2 regions of the Clostridium sp. LS3 genome follow, and region 2 is predicted to be linked to the other one. Evidence: a T-box and tRNA genes for the amino acid it is inferred to sense, from the RefSeq annotation. Region 2 holds a T-box; the other holds one or more tRNA genes.
The links. The T-box of region 2 lies ahead of trpS (tryptophan--tRNA ligase). A T-box ahead of a tRNA ligase gene usually reads a tRNA of that ligase, here a tRNA-Trp.

Region 1 (4,206 bases), 690 kb from region 2:
TCAATCGATAGATTTGAATCTTTTAATAATTTATCTATAATATCCATTATCAAAGTTGAATGTTCCATTTTATTATTTAATGTATATTCAGCTATTAAAGCATTTTCACTTAAAAGTGCAGCGGTTGCTACTTTAGAAGCTGAATCAATACTTAAAACTATCATAAATTTAACTCCTTTATATAATTATATCGGTCTCCATATGGAGTAATTGAAATTTTTCTGAAATTTTCGCCTTTTGATAAGTCCTTCTCTATTAAAATATGTAAATATTCCTTAGGTAAAATTTCTTCTATGTAATTAGCCCATTCAATTATAGAAACACCTTCTGAGAATATATAGTCATCAAATCCAATTGCATAGATTTCATCGGGATCACTAACTCTATAAACATCAAAGTGATATAGTTTAAGCCTACCTGAATCATATTCATTAACAATAGTAAAAGTGGGGCTAGTTATATGTTCATCAATGTGTAATCCTTTAGCAATTCCTTTAGTTATATGAGTTTTACCAGTTCCTAAATCACCAGTTAAACAAATTATATCACCTGGATTCAAAAGTTTACCTATGGAATAACCTATATTGGTAGTTTCTTCCAAACTATTAACGTAAAAATGCATAAATAATCTCCTTTCTAAATATTCTATATTAATATATTCTATCGAAAATAATAAAAAAAGGAAAGTTAAAATAATATACATAATATGGTAAAACGAATTGAATTGTAGTAAAATATAAATAATTTACTGTATAAGTAATTTGTAATTTTTATATATTAATGATAAGATATGATAAAAGTAGAGAGAGATTATATATTCCTTGGAGGAAAATTTTATGAAAAAATTAACATATGCGTTAGTTATTTTTACTTCTATTTTATTTTTAGGACTAACTTTTTCTTATAATCCATTAATGGCTAATCCTACTGATGAGTTAGATGAGCAAAAGGATATTTTTTTAAACATATTAACTGTTAATAAAGAACAATATAAAATGGTTAAATCATTAGTTGGTGATAAACATAGTGTTGAATATCTATTAAATACTGAAAAGGACATTAAAGCTTTTCAGGTTAATGATAATGTTCTAAATAATATCTTGAATATGGATTTATTTATATACAATGGATTGGGATATGAAAAATGGGTAAATGATATAATAGAAAATTCTAAAAACTCAAATTTAGGAATTATAAATATGAGTAGAGGAATAAGACCAATGGTAACAGAGTTAAAAGCAGTAAATGAAGAAAATCCATATTACCTATTAGGGTTTAGTGAATATAAGATTGCACTATATAATATAAAATCTTCAATACAAGAGAAGGACATTAAAAATAGAAGCTATTATGAAGATAATTATAATAAGGTTGTTAAAGAATTAGATGATTTCTTGACAAAGACAAAAGAAGATTTAAAGAAGTATAAAGATTATATTATAGTTACAGATACAGATAAATTTGACTATTTGTTTAGAGATCTTGGAATACAAGCTAAGAAAATAAAAGATAATAGCATAAAAAATATTATTAATGATAGCGATATAAAGGAATCTAACATTGTATTTGTTCATGATAATGAATTAGGTCATATAGATGATTTAAAAAATAAAATAAAAGTCGATTGTATTTATATAGAGTTAAACACAGAAAGCAATGATGATGTATTAATTGATAATACAAGCAAGTTAATTAATAGCATAAAAACAAAAACTAATATTAATAGTTGATTTTTATGTTTACATAAGATATAATAGTTATTGTTGCAAAGGGGTATAGCTCAATTGGTAGAGTAGCGGTCTCCAAAACCGTTGGTTGTGGGTTCAAGTCCTACTGCCCCTGCCAAGTAAAAGCCAGCGATTCTAAATCGCTGGCTTTTTGTTTTGTTATGTTATATTATATAGTTATAGTTAATAGGCAATATAGTATTAAAATGAGACTTGATTATAAGTAATGAATTATTATCTTGACAAAGATTAAAATATCATGATAGAATAATTTTTGTTGGAGGGGTATAGCTCAATTGGTAGAGTAGCGGTCTCCAAAACCGTTGGTTGTGGGTTCAAGTCCTACTGCCCCTGCCATAAGAGAGTGTAAGATTTTACACTCTCTTATTTTTTCATGTTTTTTATTAGATTAAAATCAACTGCAATTATTTATATAAAATTTGCCAAAATCTGATATAATTAATAATATATTTTAAAATTTATCTATGAGGGATGAGTATGAGGAAAAAACTATACAAGGTATCGTTTATAATTTTTATAAGTATTACTCTATTAATAAATATAAGTTATGATGCATTAGCATTAACTAATGAAGATAAAAATATTAATTTTAAAAGAATTACAATAGAGGATGGTTTATCTCAAACATCTGTTGAGTATTTATTTCAAGATAGTAAAGGGTACATGTGGATTGGTACAGCTGATGGATTAAATAAATATAATGGTAATAAATTTGAAGTATTTAGATATGGAAAAGATAAACCCAATAGCATAAGTGGTAATTATATTTCTGCGATTAATGAAGATAAAGAAGGTAATATATGGGTTGGAACTTCTAGGGGATTAAATAAAATAAATATTAATACAAAAGAAATAAAAATTTATTTACCTGGAGTAGACGGATGTAATTTGTCAAACTATAATGTAACAGAAATTTTAGTAAATTCAAAAGGTGAGATATACATAGCTACAGAAGATGGGTTAAATATTTATAATAAAGAAAGTGATAACTTTGAAAGGCTATATAACTCTAGTGAAGAAAAGAGCTCTTTAAGTAGTCAATTTGTTTATTCTATTGTTGAAGATTCTTATGGGGATTTATGGGTAGGAACAGAGGATGGATTAAATAAAATTGTAAATAGTTCAAAAGAAATTATAAAATATTACTCTAATGAATCAGTTAATTCAATTAGTGATAATTTTATTTTTAAATTATATGCAGATAAATCAGATAATTTATGGATTGGTACATATAGTGGAGGGTTAAATAAATTAAATTTAAAAACAAATGAAATAGAAACATTTATCAATGATCCTAAAAAAGATTCATCTATACCTGGTAATTTTGTAAGGTACATATTAAGGGATAGTAGAGGTCTTTTATGGGTAGCAACTAATAATGGATTAAGCAGATTTGATGAGAATGAAAAAAAGTTTATAACATACGAATCAAAAATATATGATCCTCAAAGTATAGTAAGTAATAATACATTAAGTTTATTTGAAGATAAATCTGGAACTTTATGGGTGGGAACCTATGATGGAATAAGTTTATTTAATCCAAAAACCTCATTTAAAAATTATAAGAATGATCCTTTTAATGCTAATTCGATAAGTGAAAACATGATTGCTGGAATATATGAAGATGATGATGGGCTTTTATGGGTAGGTACAGTACACGAAGGATTAAATGTAATAGATAGAAAAAAAGGTGATATAACAAAATTTAAAAGCTCAGATGATTTTAATTCATTAAGTAATGATTATATTAGAGATATAGCTGGAATTGAAAATGAAATTTGGATAGCAACAGAACATGGGTTAAATAAATATGATAAAAAAACCAAAAGCTTTACTAGATATTTTAACAATCATGATGAAAATAGTTTAGTCTCTAATGACGTAAGAACTTTATATATTGATGATGAGGGACTTTTATGGATAGGTACTAGAGATGGGTTATGTACTTTTGATAGAAAAGAGACCTTTAAATCATATAAAAATATTTTACTTAGTAATGGGATAACAGAAAACATATTTTCTGATATAGTACAGGATAAATCTGGAGTTATATGGATAGCATCTGGCTTAGATGGAGGTCTAATAGGTTTAGATAAAAAGACAGGAATTATAAAAAACTATAGAAATAATGAAGACGATGAAGAAAGTATAAGTTTTAATGCAATAAAATCAATTGGAGTAGATAATAAAAATAATCTTTGGATAGGAACGCAATATGGACTAAATAAATTTAATAAATACACAGAAAAATTTCATAGATACACAGAAAGTGAAGGTTTATCAAATAACTTTATATATGGAATTTTAATAGATGATAATGGAAATCCATGGATGAGTACAAATTATGGAATATCTAAATATGATGTAGATAAAAACAAGTTTATAAATTTTAATGTTACTGATGGATTACAAGGAAATGAATTTAATGGTTTCGCCTCCTTTAAAAGCAAGAAAGGCG
Region 2 (4,206 bases):
CAGATTTGTTAACATCAACATAGCGTGATGGCATCATATAGTGATAAGATGTACCTTCATCTCTTAAAGCTTTTTTAGGAATAAGGAAAGTATTTTCAGGAAAATTCTCTAATGCTCCACACGAACCAGCAGAAATAATTTCCTTAACACCATAACCTATTAACCAATCTAATAACTGTGCTGCTGGTGCTGAACCCGCTGGCGCTTGACACAAACAAATATTTTCTCCTCTATAGTTAGTTACATATATAGGGTATATTTTTGTTGCTGAAATAAAATTAGATACTTGTACACATTTATGATTTTTTGCATATTTATCTATATGTTCACCGAGAAATGCAAAAACAGCCTTTCGTGGTAGATGTAAGTCAAGTTTTTCGTGATTTGGCATAATAACCGATTTATGTTCTGTATCAAACTCTAAAATTGGAATTTCGTTTTTTATAATACTCATATTTTAAATATTTCCTCCTTTAAATTCCAATTTAGGATGGGGTTGAATGTTAAAAAAGCAATCTGAATTTATATATATTAATAATAAACAGGTCATTTATAATTGGGAGATGAATATTATGAGATTATTTAATAAACTAGCAAAAGAAAGAATGAAGAACTCAGCATCCACTAAAAAGGTTGTATGCCAATGCACGGTAGTTAAGAATATGATTAATGGCGAGAGCCATGGTGATTATATTGCGAATATTAATAGGCTCAATGATTTGGAAAAACAGGAGATAATTGAGCTTTATGCAGGAGATAGTTATATTAAGGATGTAGCGTTACATTGTGAAAAATAGGAATTTATTTATAGCATTTAGGAGGAATAGAGAATGGAATCATTGAGTAAAAGTTTAAGTGAGTATGGGAAACTATTACAAGAAATCAAATTGCAAAAAGCTTATAAAGGTTTGATTAAATAGATTGCAGGATTACGAAAACACTTTAAGGAAAAGTTCCATTAATATGAAGTATCAGATTAAAATGTCGCATCATTCAGAAATGAATTTGTGATATTTTTTATTCTCAAAGCTAAATAACAAATGAGTATAGATTACACTCTATTGAGAGGTAGAAATTAAGTTTTTGTAATCCAGCAAGAATGAGCGAAGATATATTAAAGAGATACGTGTAAGAAAAAGAAAAGTTTGAAAAAGTGTATGGCAAAAATTCATATGATTATTGTTATGATATATTTGGAGTACTAAAAAATGTTAAACAATATAAAAAAGTAGTATGAATTAAAAAAACAGGAACGTAGTTATTATGAAAACTTTAAAAGTAACTACAATAATTATAATTTATATGGTGACTATCATAGTAATAAACATAATAACCGCAATGAAGAATATAAAAGTAAATATAAGAAACTATATGAAACTTTAGAAAGGCATATCACCCAAATATAGTAAAAGATGATGGGGAGATGATGAAAATAGTTAATAAGTTAAAAGAAGAATGGGGTATATAGTAGTTACCTAATTAATTTATGTAGTAACTACACCTAAATCATTGATATAACTAGCCTTTAAAGATGTTTTATGCTAAAACAAGCATAAACATAATAATTAAATAGAATTAGTACCCCACCATTTTAGTAGAAGGCTTTATATAAGAGACTGCGGGAAGTATATCAGTCTAAATTGAATATTATATTGTGGTCTTTTTATTTTTAATAAATATAAGAAATTTTATTAATCTAAACAATAAAATATGTTCTTTGAAAATTAAATAATACCATGAATTTATGCTATAATTTACTTATGATATATATTTCGAAGAGAATAGGAGATTGATAAATAGGAATTTGTCAAGGAAATTTAAGTATTATAAGATTGCAAATTAAGAGTATTTGATGTAAAATGTAATAAATTTAAATAATAACATCCAAAGATAAGGAGTAGTAGCTATATTAAGCTTCAATAAAGAGAGTTAGGGGTGGTGGAATCCTAACAAGAAGAGATTTAGTGAATGGACCTTTGAGGAACGATGAGAAATGATTATCAGAGTATCTAAGTGGTGGGCTGCATCTTATAGCAGATAGAGTATGGTAGTACTTGAAAAGGAGTGGTATAGTATATTTTACTATACAATTTAGGTGGCAACGCGGTTTATCTCCGTCCTATTTATTTAGGACGGAGTTTTTATTTTGCAAAGAATTAAGGAGTGAAGATTATGAGTAAAGAAATCATATTAACAGGTGATAGACCAACAGGGAAGTTGCATCTTGGACATTATGTAGGTTCATTAAAAAAGAGAGTAGATCTACAAAATAATGGGGATTACACAAGCTTCATAATGATAGCAGATCAACAAGCTTTAACTGATAATGCTAGGAATCCAGAGAAAATAAGAAAAAATTTAATAGAGGTAGCATTGGATTATTTAGCAGTAGGAATAGATCCTTTAAAATCTACAATATTTGTTCAATCACAAATACCAGAGTTAAACGAATTAACAATGCATTATCTAAATCTAGTTACAGTTTCAAGACTTGAAAGAAATCCAACAGTGAAAAATGAAATAAAAGAAAAGAACTTTGAATTGAGTATTCCAGCAGGTTTCTTAACATATCCAGTAAGTCAAGCAGCAGATATAACAGCCTTTAAGGCTACTATAGTTCCAGTAGGAGAAGACCAACTACCTATGATAGAACAAACTAGAGAAATAGTAAGAAGCTTTAATAGTATTTACGGTAAAGAAATATTAGTAGAACCTAAGGCTATAATTCCCATAAATGGTATGGGAAGATTGCCAGGTGTCGATGGAAATTCAAAAATGAGTAAATCTCTAAATAACGCAATCTATTTATCTGATGAACCAGATATTATAGCTAAGAAGGTTATGGCAATGTATACAGATCCAAATCATATAAGAGTAGAAGATCCAGGTAAAGTTGAAGATAATCCTGTATTTACGTATTTAAATGCTTTCTGCAAGGATAAAGAAATTTTAAAAAATATGAAGGAGCATTATAGTAGAGGTGGACTCGGTGATGTAAAAGTAAAGAAATTCTTAAATGAAGTTTTACAAGCAGAGCTAGAACCAATTAGGGCTAGACGTAGGGAATTAGAAAAAAATATAGATTACATTTATAGTGTTTTACTTCAAGGGAGTAAAATATCAAGAGAAGTAGCTTCAAATACTTTAGATGAGGTTAGAGATACTATTGGAATAAATTATTTTAAGTGATGTTGACTTTGTAAAGTGCTGGTTTGAGGATACAAAAGTGATGAGTACCGACTGCAGTAAAAAGTATGTTGTTTTTAATGAATAACATACTTTTTTTGTTATTAAAATTATTGTAAAAGCCTATGCAAAAATGTGTGTAAATTTTCTTTTTGTACCTCTCAAGTAAACTATTTTTATAATATTAGCTACACTTTTTCTGATGAGTGAATTATAAAAAGTTCTTCTTATTAAGATTAAAATGAATATATAGTTTTAGATATAAATAATATTATCTAGTAGGCACTAATATTAATTATAAAACTGGAATTGTTTACAGAAAAATTTGACAATGGATATTTAGAGTTTTATAATAATTATTATTAAGAAAGAGAAAAACTGGAATAATAGATATTAATTGGTATAGAGTATATAACACATAAGGACATAACAACATAAGTTTTAGCTTGATTATTAGAATAGTGTATTTTGATATTAGACTTACATATTTTATAAATTTTAAAAAATTTATAAAAATTAAATAAAACACTAAATAAGAGGAGGCAAGTTTATGTTTTTTAAGACTACAGAACAGCACGAAGCTTTTCGTGTGAAAATTAGAGAATTTGCAGAGACTGAAATAAAGCCTATAGCATTTATGTTGGACAAGGAAAGTAAATTTCCAGATGAGGCTATAGAAAAGTTAGGAGAAATGGGTGTATTAGGAACTCCTTATTCTAAGAAGTATGGTGGATTAGGTTTAGATGCACTTAGTTATGCCATTGCAGTTGAAGAGCTTTCTAGGGTTGATGGAGGTACAGGTGTAATTCTATCAGCCCATGTTTCATTAGGAACATATCCAATTTTTGCCTATGGAAATGAAGAGCAAAAGCAAAAATATTTAATTCCTTTAGCTAAAGGTGAAAAAATTGGTGCCTTTGGTTTAACTGAACCTAATGCTGGAAGTGATGCTGGTGGAACAGAAACTACTGCTGAACTAGAAGGCGATTATTATATTTTAAATGGTGGAAAGATTTTTAT

Region 1: it encodes a tRNA-Trp, which carries the amino acid that the T-box ahead of trpS (tryptophan--tRNA ligase) is inferred to sense. The anticodon was not compared.

What each region holds. Positions count from the first base shown of each region.
Region 1 covers NZ_CM143921.1:3,516,451-3,520,656, reverse strand. Annotated here, with positions in the region: gene tsaB (tRNA (adenosine(37)-N6)-threonylcarbamoyltransferase complex dimerization subunit type 1 TsaB) at 1-164, opposite strand, end outside; gene tsaE (tRNA (adenosine(37)-N6)-threonylcarbamoyltransferase complex ATPase subunit type 1 TsaE) at 161-622, opposite strand; gene ACZJV1_RS16550 (metal ABC transporter substrate-binding protein) at 837-1,730, shown strand; tRNA gene ACZJV1_RS16545 (tRNA-Trp) at 1,770-1,845, shown strand; tRNA gene ACZJV1_RS16540 (tRNA-Trp) at 2,009-2,084, shown strand; gene ACZJV1_RS16535 (two-component regulator propeller domain-containing protein) at 2,226-4,206, shown strand, end outside.
Region 2 covers NZ_CM143921.1:2,829,980-2,834,185, reverse strand. Annotated here, with positions in the region: gene ACZJV1_RS13260 (nucleoside phosphorylase) at 1-391, opposite strand, end outside; gene ACZJV1_RS13255 (hypothetical protein) at 573-797, shown strand; T-box leader at 1,879-2,125, shown strand; gene trpS (tryptophan--tRNA ligase) at 2,173-3,189, shown strand; gene ACZJV1_RS13245 (acyl-CoA dehydrogenase family protein) at 3,737-4,206, shown strand, end outside.